4 regions of the Paenibacillus sp. FSL R10-2782 genome follow, and region 1 is predicted to be linked to each of the others. Evidence: a T-box and tRNA genes for the amino acid it is inferred to sense, from the RefSeq annotation. Region 1 holds a T-box; the other regions hold tRNA genes.
The links. The T-box of region 1 lies ahead of argS (arginine--tRNA ligase). A T-box ahead of a tRNA ligase gene usually reads a tRNA of that ligase, here a tRNA-Arg.
Positions count from the first base shown of each region.

Region 1 (3,176 bases):
CTGCGCCGTATCCAGCGCAAACCTCGCGATAACCGAAGGTTCCAGTTGCCTAGCCGCACGTTCCAGTTGTCCCTGATAACGAACCAACTGCTTAAGCAGTGCCCAGCCTGCATCCCCCAGCATTTCAACTGATGCATCGGTGTAATCAGATACTGGATGTTCCCTCATAAGAACGTCGATACCAGAACCATCCACCGTACCAGCGCCAGCATAAGCTTTTTCCAAAAGACTGCGTATACGTGCATGTGTGTATTGTACATAAGGACCTGTCTCACCTTCAAAGGTTAATGCATCTTCCAGTGAGAAATCCACTTCGTTCAGGCGGTTATTTTTTAAGTCGCCAAAAATGATTGCCCCGATGCCGACGTCTTCGGCTATTTCCTGTTGATCCTGTAAATCGGGATTCTTCTGAGTGATGATAGTTAATGCGCGGGCTACCGCTTCATCCAGCACTTCCTCCAGCTTCACGACCTTGCCGCGTCTTGTGGACATTTTTTCACCTGCAAAACGCATCAGACCAAACGGCACATGCTCACACCGCTCTGCCCATGACTCCCCTGCACGCTTTAGCACCGCAAATACCTGCCGGAAATGCAACTGCTGCTCTCCACCTACTACGTACAGCAAACGATCAGCTTTCATCACCTCATGACGGTAGAACGCCGTAGCCAAATCACGGGTTGGATAGATGGTCGTCCCATCCTTTTTCAAAATCAGACAAGGCGGCAGTTCTTCATCCTCCAGACGCACCACAAGCGCACCGTCGCTTTCTTCCAGCAAACCTTTCGTCCTTAATTGGGCAACAACCGTCTGCATTTTATCATTGTAAAAGCTCTCTCCCAGCCCATGGTCGAATGTAATGTTCAGACGTTCGTACATGCGATTAAATTCACGCAGGCTGACTTCAACAAAAAACTCCCATAGCCGCTGAGCCTCATTATCTCCATGTTCCAGACGACGGAACCATTCTCGACCTTCGTCCTCCAAAGACGGGTCATGCTCGGCTTCCTCATGAAAACGCACGTACAGCTTAAGTGACTCTCCAATCGGATCTTGCTGTAGCTGCTCCTCATTTCCCCATCTTTTATAAGCCGCAATTTGCTTACCAAATTGTGTTCCCCAATCCCCCAGATGATTTACACTCATTGGAACATACCCTGTTTCCCCGAGAATGCGGTATAATGCGGCGCCGATGACAGTAGAGCGAAGATGACCAATACCAAACGGTTTGGCAATATTGGGCGAAGACATATCAATCACTACCCGCTGTCCGTGTCCGAGATCTGGCTTGAAAAATTCAGGTTTCTTCAATTCAGCCAGCATCAGTGGAATATGAACAGAACGCCCCAAAGTTATATTTACATAGGCCCCTGATGCCGAAGCAGTCAGTCCTTCTTCACGGCTTATGGCTTCCGCCAGTTCCAGCGCAATTTGCTGTGGAGCCTTCCGAAACTTTTTAGCCATCATAAAACAGGGAAACGCCACATCTCCCCATTCTGGCTGTGGCGGTACCTCCAATAAAGAGGAAATCTCCTTTTCCTCCAAGCCTGTATGGGCGGAAATAGCTTGAACAGCGATTGGCAATAGCATAGGTTTCTCTCCTTTTTTCATTAAAATCAAACAAAAAAAGCTCCCGCCTCTTGAATTATTCAAGAGACGAGAACTTCAATATCCCCGCGGTACCACTCTTCGTAAATCGGATTACACATCGAACTTATGCATAATCGCCGATTTCACTCTAATGACCAATAACGGTGTCTGCCGGGCTGATCTACTAACGGAACTCCGTGTTGGAACAACCGCCTCCCGGGTGCGCTTCACATCGGACCTCATACCGGCTTCCACCTTTCCCGGCTCGCTGTAATGATATGGCTCCGCTGCTACTCTCCCGTTCCAAGACGTTAATTCCCATCATTATACAAACCTATCCAGTGGAAAGCAATCTTTTATTTTCTGTTCATATGTTGACTTGATAATATGTAATTACACAGCCACCATTTGGCGGCAAGTCTGAACACAACGGCGGCAGGCTTCTGCACATTGCTCGCAATGCTCAGGGGAGTGCTTACTGCATTCAGTAGCACATACTTCACAGGCTTTGGCACATAACTCACAAATTTGCTCGGCAAATTCCTTTCCACGTTCCAACATTTGAGCGGCAAACCCGCATATTTCTGCACATTCCCGGCTCACTCGAATACACTCGCGCAGCATAGCCAAATCATATTCCTTCAAGCTCGCCACATAACAAACGTTGCAAGCGTTCATACACTCCAGGCAAGCATCCACGCATTGTTGGTATGAATGTTTCATAATACATTACCTCCCTGTTGTTGACCCTGCTGTATTATTACCCGCCGACAATTGAGATTAATCAACCGTTGTGCACGCTTTCATCAATGACCAGACAAAAATCCCGACTTATGTAAGGGAGTGTACTATATTCCAACCCACCCGTGCAAGGGGATAAATCACACAACTCCCTGATGCCTGCTCCTGACTTGCACACCCGCAATCATTCCTCTATTGTAAAAATAGTATGTCTAACCATAGATCGAGGAGTGAGCATTGCAATGAATATATCTTCTGTAGATGAGCATCGGCGGGAGGCCCCGCAGCAGGTTAGCTGCATGGTTGTAACCGTCTCCGATACCCGTACGCTGGAAACAGATACCGGTGGGCGCTTACTGGTGGATCTGTTGGAAACGAACGGCTATCAGGTGGTCCGATATGTTATCGTCAAAGACGACTATGTTGGTATCCGGGAACTGGTATCCGAAGCCGCAGAACGCGATGACATTGAGGCTGTTCTTCTGACAGGCGGCACCGGTATTTCCCCGCGAGATACAACGTATGAGGCCGTATCCTCCTTGCTGGATAAGGAACTGCCCGGATTCGGGGAAATCTTCCGTTATTTAAGCTTTGCAGAGGATATTGGTTCTGCAGCGATATTGAGTCGTGCTGTAGCTGGCACCGTGGGCCGCACAGCCGTATTTTCAATGCCAGGCTCACGTGGAGCCGTCCGTTTGGCGATGGAGCGCATTATTATACCTGAGCTGCGGCATGTCATGAGGGAAATTTACAAATAACACACAGATTTTCCTCTTACGCTCTGAAACACAAAGAGGCACCCCATCATTTGCAGGGTGCCTCTTAAAACTATTCCTTTTCTTCCA
Region 1 covers NZ_CP151951.1:2,249,355-2,252,530, reverse strand. Annotated here, with positions in the region: gene argS (arginine--tRNA ligase) at 1-1,590, opposite strand, end outside; T-box leader at 1,650-1,905, opposite strand; gene NST83_RS10525 (four-helix bundle copper-binding protein) at 1,984-2,313, opposite strand; gene NST83_RS10520 (MogA/MoaB family molybdenum cofactor biosynthesis protein) at 2,574-3,089, shown strand; gene NST83_RS10515 (nicotinate phosphoribosyltransferase) at 3,160-3,176, opposite strand, start outside.

Region 2 (3,176 bases), 1.9 Mb from region 1:
AACCAGGAATGAAGGTATTGGAACCCAGCTCCAGAGAATACTTCTCAGCTTGTCCGCCTTCGAATGGTACACCATCAACAGAACCGTCGAAGTCGATAATAGCCGTATCGCCGGATTGTGCAGCATCTTCATCAACGACAACCAGCTCAGCATGACGTTGTTGCAAACGCTCCAGCTCTTGAGCCAGTTCTTCGTCAGTTACTTCGAGTTTGCTTACAGGCACTTCTACGCCTTTGTACTCACCCAAAGTCACTTCAGGTTTAACAGTAACCTTTGCTTTGAATTTGAAGGATTCGCCTTTAGCGAATTGATCAATTTCAACGTCAGGGCTGTCTACCGGGAAAATATCCGTTTTTTCTACAGCTTGGCTGTAGGCTTCTGGCAGCAGGAAGTCAATTGCATCCTGATACAAGCTTTCAATACCATAACGCTTTTCAAAAATAGGGCGTGGTACTTTACCTTTACGGAATCCTGGTACACTTACTTGCTTAGCCACTTTATTAAAAGCTTTGTCGAGTGCAGCGGCTACACGATCCGCGTCAACCTCAACTTCAAGAACCCCAAGGTTCTTCTCTATTTTCTCCCAAGTTGCTTTCATTTTATGCTTTCCCCTCCAACAAAATCTTCACTTAGTTTTCATATGATCAACGCACACAAAATAACCACTATAGTATATCTAACATTACTATCTTTTTCAAGGGCAGCCCCTTGAATGCTTCACAGGTAAACGTTTCCGACCGTTATGGAGTGCTCATTCCCGCCGCTACGAATAGACGCATCGACCGGTATACCTGTTCAAAACGGAAGCGCAATGCATCGGTAATGCCATATATAGCACGGGTTTCTTCCTCATCCTTGTTGCCACTCAGACTCTCCGATACCGTCTGATGGAGTGCTGCCGCCCAAATATCTGGCATCCCGTCCTCCTCCACCAGCATTGACCTGTAATCTTTCGTGCCGTACACTGCCATCACATACTGCGACCATAGCTCCTGCGCAAAATAGAACAGCGTAGGCTCATGTACCTCAGTCTGATCGGCCACCCGCTCCAGAATACGCATAATCGGCTCAGGAAATTCATCCGGCTGCAGCGGAATCGACTCAATCTCGATCTCCGCCTTTTCATCTCCCCGGCTGATTTCGATCGTCCCTTCCATTCCACGTCGCCGTAGTGTCTGCAAAACACGGAATTGAAGCAGAGGGTGGATTTCCCGTTCCTTAATCCACTTAAGCAGCGCATCGTCGATTTCCGGCAGATCCAGATAAGACAGTTGTTCCAGCGCTAAAATCGTCTGTTCCGACAACGGTTCATCCATAGCCATATGTAGCAGCTTGTTGCCGTAGCCTGCGTCCTGCTCCTGCTTGAAGCGTACATGTCGACGGGCCAGCTCTGCTTCATTGATCTCATCATCTGCTGTAGCGTCCGTTTCCGCCCCTCTGTCGGCATACTGTGGAAATGCGGCCTCCAGCCATTGTAAAAGGGCCTCCCACTCTTCGTACTGCTTCTGTTCCTGTCCCTGACACTGTATCAAAAAACGCAGCATCGCCATCGCCTCTCCGTAACGCTCGTTTTCAAGCATCACAGTGAGTTGAATTTGATAGTAATCCAATGTCTTCGGAAACAATACAATATTATTTTCTTTTGTCGTCACCTTGGAGTCCTTTATTCAAGGCACCCCCTCTCCTCCGCAAGCTAAAGTATTTGTAGATTATATGAGAAACAGCGGCCGAAGTCCAACCTCTCGTCTTCCACATATTCACCTGTATTCTAGCATACCCTTTTATAAGGCCAAAAAAACCACACATCTACTCCAAACTTATGTCGCATAAAGGCTAAAACAATCAAATAATATAAAAAAGACTTGAATCTTTTTTGCCCATGTGATATATTAATATTCGCTTGAATTTTATGTCCCAGTAGCTCAGCTGGATAGAGCAACGGCCTTCTAAGCCGTCGGTCGGGGGTTCGAATCCCTCCTGGGACGTTATCGTGAGAAGCTTCCGTAAGGGAGCTTTTTTTCGTTTTACAACCCCCTACAAAAAATATATTCTATTTTAATTCCAGCATTTTGCATCATTTGACTCCCCACGCTCGAAAGTACAGTAGATAGACGAACTAAATCGTTTCGATCTCTATATCGCTGATTTGAGGTCGTGAATGCCATCATCTATAATGTCGAATATTTTCTGATATAATTTTGAATATTTTCTGAAGAGCATGAACTGGACAAAGTGCCTCAGAAATAAAGCAGTAAGCTTACATGTTGGGTACAGCAAGGGAGAAATAATTAATGAAATTAGTATCTTGGAATGTTAATGGCTTAAGAGCCTGTGTGACCAAAGGATTTTATACTTATCTAAAAGAAACGAATGCCGACATTTTTTGTGTACAGGAAACCAAGCTTCAAGAGGGACAAATCCTGATGGAGAACATGGAGGAATACACAGAGTACTGGAATTATGCCGAGAAAAAAGGATATTCCGGGACGGCTATCTTCACCAAAATCAAGCCTCTTTCTGTGCATTATGGGCTTGAAGAAAATGGGGAGCCTGAAGGCAGAACCATTACTTTGGAATTCGAGAAATTTTATCTGGTTAATGTATATACTCCGAATACCAAACGGGATTTGTCCCGACTGCCGTACAGACTGGAATGGGAGGACCGTTTCCGCAGCTATCTGCAACAACTGGATGCATTGAAGCCTGTCATTGTTTGTGGTGATCTCAACGTGGCTCATCAGGAAATGGATTTAAAAAATGCAAAAGCCAACTATGGCAATGCCGGATTTACGCCTGAGGAACGGGAGCGAATGTCACAACTGCTCGAAGCCGGATTTATAGACACCTTCAGATACTTTTATCCTGACAGGACGGATGTTTATTCCTGGTGGTCCTACATGCCGAAAGTGAGAGAACGGAACATCGGCTGGCGAATCGATTACTTCCTCGTCTCGGACAGACTTCGTCCGTTGTTGATAGATGCAAGTATTGATTGCCATATTACAGGCAGCGACCACTGCCCTGTTATATTGGATATGCAAGATATTTCAGCATAGTCCCCCCTTGCACAAAAATTTATGCAGTCTTAAAAGCCGTCATGCGCTGTATTGCAGCATGACGGCTTAGATTATTATGATACACTGTTTAAAACCCGTTATTCGCCATCACTCGCTTGA
Region 2 covers NZ_CP151951.1:4,106,214-4,109,389, forward strand. Annotated here, with positions in the region: gene tig (trigger factor) at 1-598, opposite strand, end outside; gene NST83_RS18560 (hypothetical protein) at 741-1,652, opposite strand; tRNA gene NST83_RS18565 (tRNA-Arg) at 1,912-1,985, shown strand; gene NST83_RS18570 (exodeoxyribonuclease III) at 2,292-3,056, shown strand; gene NST83_RS18575 (GH1 family beta-glucosidase) at 3,145-3,176, opposite strand, start outside.
Region 2: it has a tRNA-Arg gene. The T-box ahead of argS (arginine--tRNA ligase) is inferred to sense a tRNA for this amino acid. The anticodon was not compared.

Region 3 (3,176 bases), 1.9 Mb from region 1:
AGAGCGTTTGTGTCATATTAAGCAGCAGCTCCGATTGATGCATTAAGTCCCCGTTCCACTGTATGAAACCAGTAATTCCGCACATGTATGTTCATCCTCTCTTTGTCGTGTTCATCCAGTGTTGGGATGAAACCAAACTAAATCCCCAGTTCATCAGTATATATGCCGAAAAGGAGCATAAAATGTCTGTCCGTTCCGAAAACTACAAATGGGGCGACCCGTGTATTCGCAAGGAAGGAGGAAGGCAATGTACTACATCAAGGATGCTAAAATACGCCGCTTCACCGAGCTTGACGGCGTGCGCTGCGCAGAGGTAGAGGTGCGGCCTGGTGCAGCAGATGACCCGGAACTGCTGGTCTACATTACCGCCACCAATCAGCAGGACAGTCAGGCAGGCTATGACATGATACGCATCATTCGTAATGATGCCGATCTAGCGCTGGATTGGTACGACAATAACCTGCATTCCGCGTTTGAGGAAGTGACGGATAAGGCTTTTACCGACTCCACTCACATTACGGCTGGGGAAGAACGGGAAAAGTTTAAAAGGGAGCTGCTTTCCTATGGGCAGCTTAGCACGGAATTTGCCAAGGAGTTCGGCGTATGAGAATAGGATGCGCCATGCCTCGGCTTTTGTTGATTTGGGCTCCAGCACCATCGCGGAATCCGCGTGAAAGGAGGGGGAAATCATAGACGGCAAAGCGAAATACAAGAAGAACAAGGGCAGCAGTTATATTCATAACAATGAATTTGCGGAAGAAGTGCTTGAGAAAAACGTAAGGCATGAAGTGCCAAAAAGTCCTAGACGCTTCGGTAATAAATAAATTTGTCCATTAAAAATTTTTAAAGAAGCCTCCGTATCCCGTTTAACTCGCGGGATGCAGGAGGCTTCTTCTTTAGATTTATGCGGCTTCACGGAGCGTCATAATTCCTTTGTAGATGTTGTAGACAAATACCCCGAGATAGACCACAGCGAATAGCAGCACAAACCCGATTACAGAGCCTGCATGATTCGCCGTTGCAATAAAATAAAATAGCGGAATCGCCGCGATCATGGGGAAAATGTGCGATAAAATGGCCTTTTTTGCATGTTCCCGAACATACTCGTCCCGTACCGCAATCCATACAATGACAGGCAACAGAAATGGGGCGAAAAAAATACTGAAATAACAAAGTGATGACAATAGACCTCTCACGGACATACACCTCCTTCGTAGCATGGCCCTTTTGTACATAATACCCTGACAGCGTCCAAATGATTCCTTTTGCAGGCTGTTTACTGTACGAATGAAAAAAATGCTTGTGACAGTGAACATGGATGTGATATAATAATCAATGCGCTGAATACATAAGGTTTTACGAAATACATTTTGTCCCAGTAGCTCAGCTGGATAGAGCAACGGCCTTCTAAGCCGTCGGTCGGGGGTTCGAATCCCTCCTGGGACGTATAGCTAGAAGTTCAAAGCTCCTGTGCAGGAGCTTTTTTTGTGTTGTAGTGGGATGAGAACTCCTTGGGGAGTGTCGGAGCACAAGCAGTGCTAGCATAAATTTCGCAGCCTCAATCGTTGGGAGAATATTCCTCTTACGACGTATAGTAGCAGGTTCATCTACAATCTACGTGGATGTGCAATGAAAAAACGGTCGTGATCCCATCCGAGGCTGAGGGAGACGACCGTTCTGTCATACATCCAGCATGAACAAACTACTTTATAAATTTACACTGTCGCCTTCGCCTTATGCGCAAAAAATTGTGGCAAATGCTCTTTATGCGCTTCCAGCAGCTCATCCAGCACCGTTTGGGCGATGTCACCGCTTGGTACAAGCGGATTCAGGGTGAAGGCTTGCAGCGCTGTTGCGTAGTCACCAGTAACCGCCGCTTCAATCGTCAATTCTTCCATCGCCTTCATCACTTGCAGCAAGCCGCGCTGTGCAGGCGGGAATTTGCCAAAGTTTACAGGTTCAGCACCATGCGCACGGATTACACTGGTAATTTCAATCGCGCTGTCATAAGGAACATCATCAATTGCACCATTGTTACGTGTGCTAACCACCATCAGCGTGCCTTTGTTGTTATAGATGGAATTAATAATTTCACAGGCTGCATCACTATAATGGGCACCGCCACGTTTGGATAATTCCTCGGGTTTGTAATCCAGATTCGGATCTTTATACAGTTCAAACAGGCTTTCTTCGAGACGCTTGACGACTTGACCCCGAGTTCCTTCGGTTTTGGCTTCCTCTAATTCTTCCTTCAGCATGTTGTCTGTCATGTAGTAATACCGATGGTATGGACACGGCAGCATTTTCAATTGACGAACCTGATCATACAGGAAACGCATGTTTCTAATATTTTCAACGACCTTTTCCGGTTTTGCGCCGGGTGCGTACAGCCCTTCAATCACCTGCTCCGTTAATTCGGCCCCGGTTTTGTCATAAACTTTATGCCAGTGAAGATGGTTAATCCCTGCAAATTTAAAGAACAGCTCTTCTTCCGGTTTGTCCAGCACCGCTGATGCACTTTTGATCGCTCCGATGGGGACATTACATAATCCGATGACTTTGTCCCATTGACCATAGCGAAGCACGGCTTCGGTGACCATACCCGCAGGGTTGGTGAAATTAATCAACCACGCATTCGGACACAGCTCTTTCATATCCTCGACGATACTGAGGATGACAGGAATGGTACGGAAGGCCTTGAACATTCCTCCGGCACCGTTGGTTTCCTGACCGATCATACCGTGTTTTAACGGAATACTTTCATCCTTAATCCGGGCTTCGAGCAAGCCTACCCGAAACTGTGTTGTTACAAAATCGGCATCCTTCAAGGCTTCACGACGATCCAACGTCAAATGTACTTCACAATCAATGCCTGCCGCTTTCACCATTCGTTTGGCCATGGCCCCTACGATTTCCAGCTTTTCGCGTCCTGCCTCAATGTCTACCAGCCACAATTCCCGAATGGGAAGTTCTGCATAACGTTTGATGAAGCCTTCTACTAATTCCGGAGTATAGCTGGAGCCGCCACCGATGGTTGCTATCTTTAAGCCTTTTTTCATGATTGTTGCCTCCTGAGTACATTTTTTTAAACCGCTTTCTCAAGCTTCTGTTTCACTGTAATCTCTGTAATGCATTACAGGTCAAGAGCTTTTAAAAAACTTATTTTGAAAGGATGA
Region 3 covers NZ_CP151951.1:4,164,348-4,167,523, reverse strand. Annotated here, with positions in the region: gene asnB (asparagine synthase (glutamine-hydrolyzing)) at 1-85, opposite strand, end outside; gene NST83_RS18820 (hypothetical protein) at 248-607, shown strand; gene NST83_RS18815 (DUF4870 domain-containing protein) at 903-1,196, opposite strand; tRNA gene NST83_RS18810 (tRNA-Arg) at 1,373-1,446, shown strand; gene NST83_RS18805 (6-phospho-beta-glucosidase) at 1,716-3,059, opposite strand.
Region 3: it has a tRNA-Arg gene. The T-box ahead of argS (arginine--tRNA ligase) is inferred to sense a tRNA for this amino acid. The anticodon was not compared.

Region 4 (3,176 bases), 2.0 Mb from region 1:
GGAACGGTAAAACGTTGGCAGCCAAAGGAGTCCAGGTAAACGGAAGCACACTCATTCCAGTAGCAGCACTGCGCGACAGCCTGGGAATTCCGGTGAGCTATGATACCAAATCAGCGACATATACCGTAGGCAGCGGGTACAATATTCTATACATCATGTCCCCTTCCTCCGATGGTTCCTATGTCAATGTCAATGGAATAAGCACACGCAATATGGATGCCAAACAGATCGCCGGGAAACTGTACATTCCTATGAGTCTGCTGAAAGACTATCTAGGAATAGACGCTCAGTGGAATGCAGCAGAGAAAACAGTAGCGTTGAGCAAAAGCCAGCTGAATCCGATCACGATTACCTCCCAATCCCTTGCAGCTACAAGTGACTCCGAGGTGACCTACAAAGTCAAATATCCGCAAATCAGTGGTAGCCGGTTGAATGCCGAAGCTCAGCAGGCGATTAACGGTGTGCTTAAAAAGCATGCGGAAGAAGTGCTGGCAGCAGGCAAAAAGCAAGTGGCTGAGGGAGGCGCTACGGCGCAAAGACCGTATGAGTTTGGCAATGATTTTGCAATTGCTTATAATAAGGACGGTATTTTGAGTGTAATTATGCAGGATTACTCGTATACAGGTGGTGCGCATGGCATGACCGTCCGTAAAGGGTATACGTTCTCGCTGTCGGATGGCAAAATGCTTCAATTGTCTGACGTGCTGAAAGCTAACCCGAATTACAAAAAGTTCCTCAATAGTGACCTGAAGAAAAAATTTGATGCACTTCAGGCTGACGCAGGAGGTTTCGGTGGATTTAAGGAGCTTGCAGCTAATCCGAATTTTTATGTAACCAATAGTGGTTTGACGCTTGTTTTTGATCTATATGAATATACACCATATGCGTATGGGATTCCTGAGTTCACCTACTCGTTTAGCCAACTGTTACCTCAAGGTGGTAAGCCTTTCGCGGGACAGAATCCATAGTACAAATGGATAATAGTCGGATTACCTATACAAAATGAACAATAACCAAGAAAAGCTGCCTACCAGATACGAACATCCGGGGCAGCTTTTTCCGTTTACCAGCTAGTCAGAGGCAATAACTCGTTCTCTTATACACCTTCTGGAGAAGAGCTAGTTAGCACTTTATCAATAATACCGTATTCCTTGGCATCGTCTGCGGACATGAAATAGTCACGGTCTGTGTCCTTTTCAATGCGTTCCAGTGGTTGGCCTGTGCGGTCTGCAAGAATGCGGTTCAATTTGTCGCGCATTTTCAGAATGCGGCGTGCGCGGATTTCGATATCCGTTGCCTGGCCTTGTGCACCACCCAATGGTTGGTGAATCATAATTTCACTGTTCGGCAAAGCAAAACGTTTGCCCTTGGCACCTGCGTTCAGCAAGAACGCACCCATAGAAGCCGCCATACCAACACAAATTGTAGACACGTCAGGTTTAATGTATTGCATTGTATCGAAAATGGCCATACCGGCTGTGATCGAACCGCCAGGGCTATTAACATACAAGTGAATGTCTTTTTCAGGATCTTCGGCAGCCAAAAACAGCATTTGCGCAATAATAGAGTTGGCTACAACGTCATTGACGTCCGAGCCCAACAAAATAATGCGATCCTTCAACAGTCTGGAATAAATGTCATAGGCGCGTTCGCCGCGGTTACTTTGTTCTACTACCATAGGAACATAGCTCACGTCAAAAAACCTCCCTTTAATATCGTTAATGGATTTGGTGGACATGCCGATTACACGTCCCTATTTATAAACTGTTACCGTATTAACTACATGATAAACAATTTCAAACAAAAAGTCAAAGAAAGTCAAACTAATAGTCAAAAAAAAGAGCCCTCTGCGCTCTTATTGGTTAAAACAGTATATAGAAGAATTTAAACATCATATAAAATGGCGCGCCCGCGAGGAATCGAACCTCGATCTCAGGCTCCGGAGGCCTACGTCATATCCGTTGGACCACGGGCGCACAGCTAATTGGAAACAAAGATGATTATATGATATACGGCATTGAATTGCAAGCTTTTATTACGTGCGCATATTCACATAAAAAGTTGAGAAATATAGGTTCAGATAGACTTGCATGTGGAGCAAATATTGGGTAAGATATACGTGGGACTTAAAAAGTTAACCCGGGACGTTTTGAGACCAGTTAGTGATATAGCATTAGAGAAAGAACTTAGAAGTGTGCGGGAGTGGAAAGCATGCGAAAGATATTAGAAATACAGAAGCAGCTTCTGCCCGACCTCATGGATGTTTTGAAAAAAAGGTACACAATCCTGCATCAGATTATGCTGTCCGATGTTATTGGACGCAGAACGCTGGCGGCTTCACTGGACATGACCGAGCGCGTGTTGCGCGCCGAGACCGATCTTCTTAAAGCCCAAGGGCTGATTGAGATTGAGAGTGTGGGCATGAAGGTGAGCAAAGCAGGACTGGATCTGCTGGAACAACTGGAGCCGATTGCGAACAACTTGTTCGGCCTGTCCCAATTGGAGGATCAGATTCGTCAAGCCTATGGTTTGAGGAAGGTGGTTGTCGTTCCAGGGGATTCGGATGCTTCTCCTTTAACGAAGCAGGAGTTGGGTCGTGCTGGAGCAAAAGCACTGCTGAGTGTTATGGACGACGAGGATGTGGTCGCTGTAACAGGTGGCACGACGATTGCCGACGTGGCGGACCAACTGACACTACCTGCTAATGGCCCACTTAAGGGCGGATGGTTCGTACCGGCACGTGGGGGTTTGGGAGAAAGCATGGAAATGCAGGCGAACACAATTGCTTCCACAATGGCTCGTAAGGTCGGCTCACAATACCGTCTGCTCCATGTACCGGATTTGCTCAGCAATCATGCTTACAACTCCCTGCTTGAAGATACGAATATTCAGGATATTTTAAGCCTGATTCGAGAGAGTCGGATCATCATTCACGGGATAGGCAACGCCATAGCTATGGCACGTAGACGTAAGCTCGACCCTGAAACCTTTGCCCAGATCAGCAGTGAGGGCGCGGTTGCCGAATCGTTTGGCTATTATTTTAACGAAGACGGCGTTGTGGTTCACAAAATGCTGACGCTTGGACTACGTTTGGAGGATATCAGGCGAACCGAGACGATTCTAGGCGTAGCTGGAGGTAAGAGCAAGGCGGCCGCTATTCATGCGGTGCTGCGTTT
Region 4 covers NZ_CP151951.1:220,043-223,218, forward strand. Annotated here, with positions in the region: gene NST83_RS00970 (DUF4163 domain-containing protein) at 1-968, shown strand, start outside; gene clpP (ATP-dependent Clp endopeptidase proteolytic subunit ClpP) at 1,097-1,693, opposite strand; tRNA gene NST83_RS00980 (tRNA-Arg) at 1,902-1,976, opposite strand; gene NST83_RS00985 (sugar-binding domain-containing protein) at 2,212-3,176, shown strand, end outside.
Region 4: it has a tRNA-Arg gene. The T-box ahead of argS (arginine--tRNA ligase) is inferred to sense a tRNA for this amino acid. The anticodon was not compared.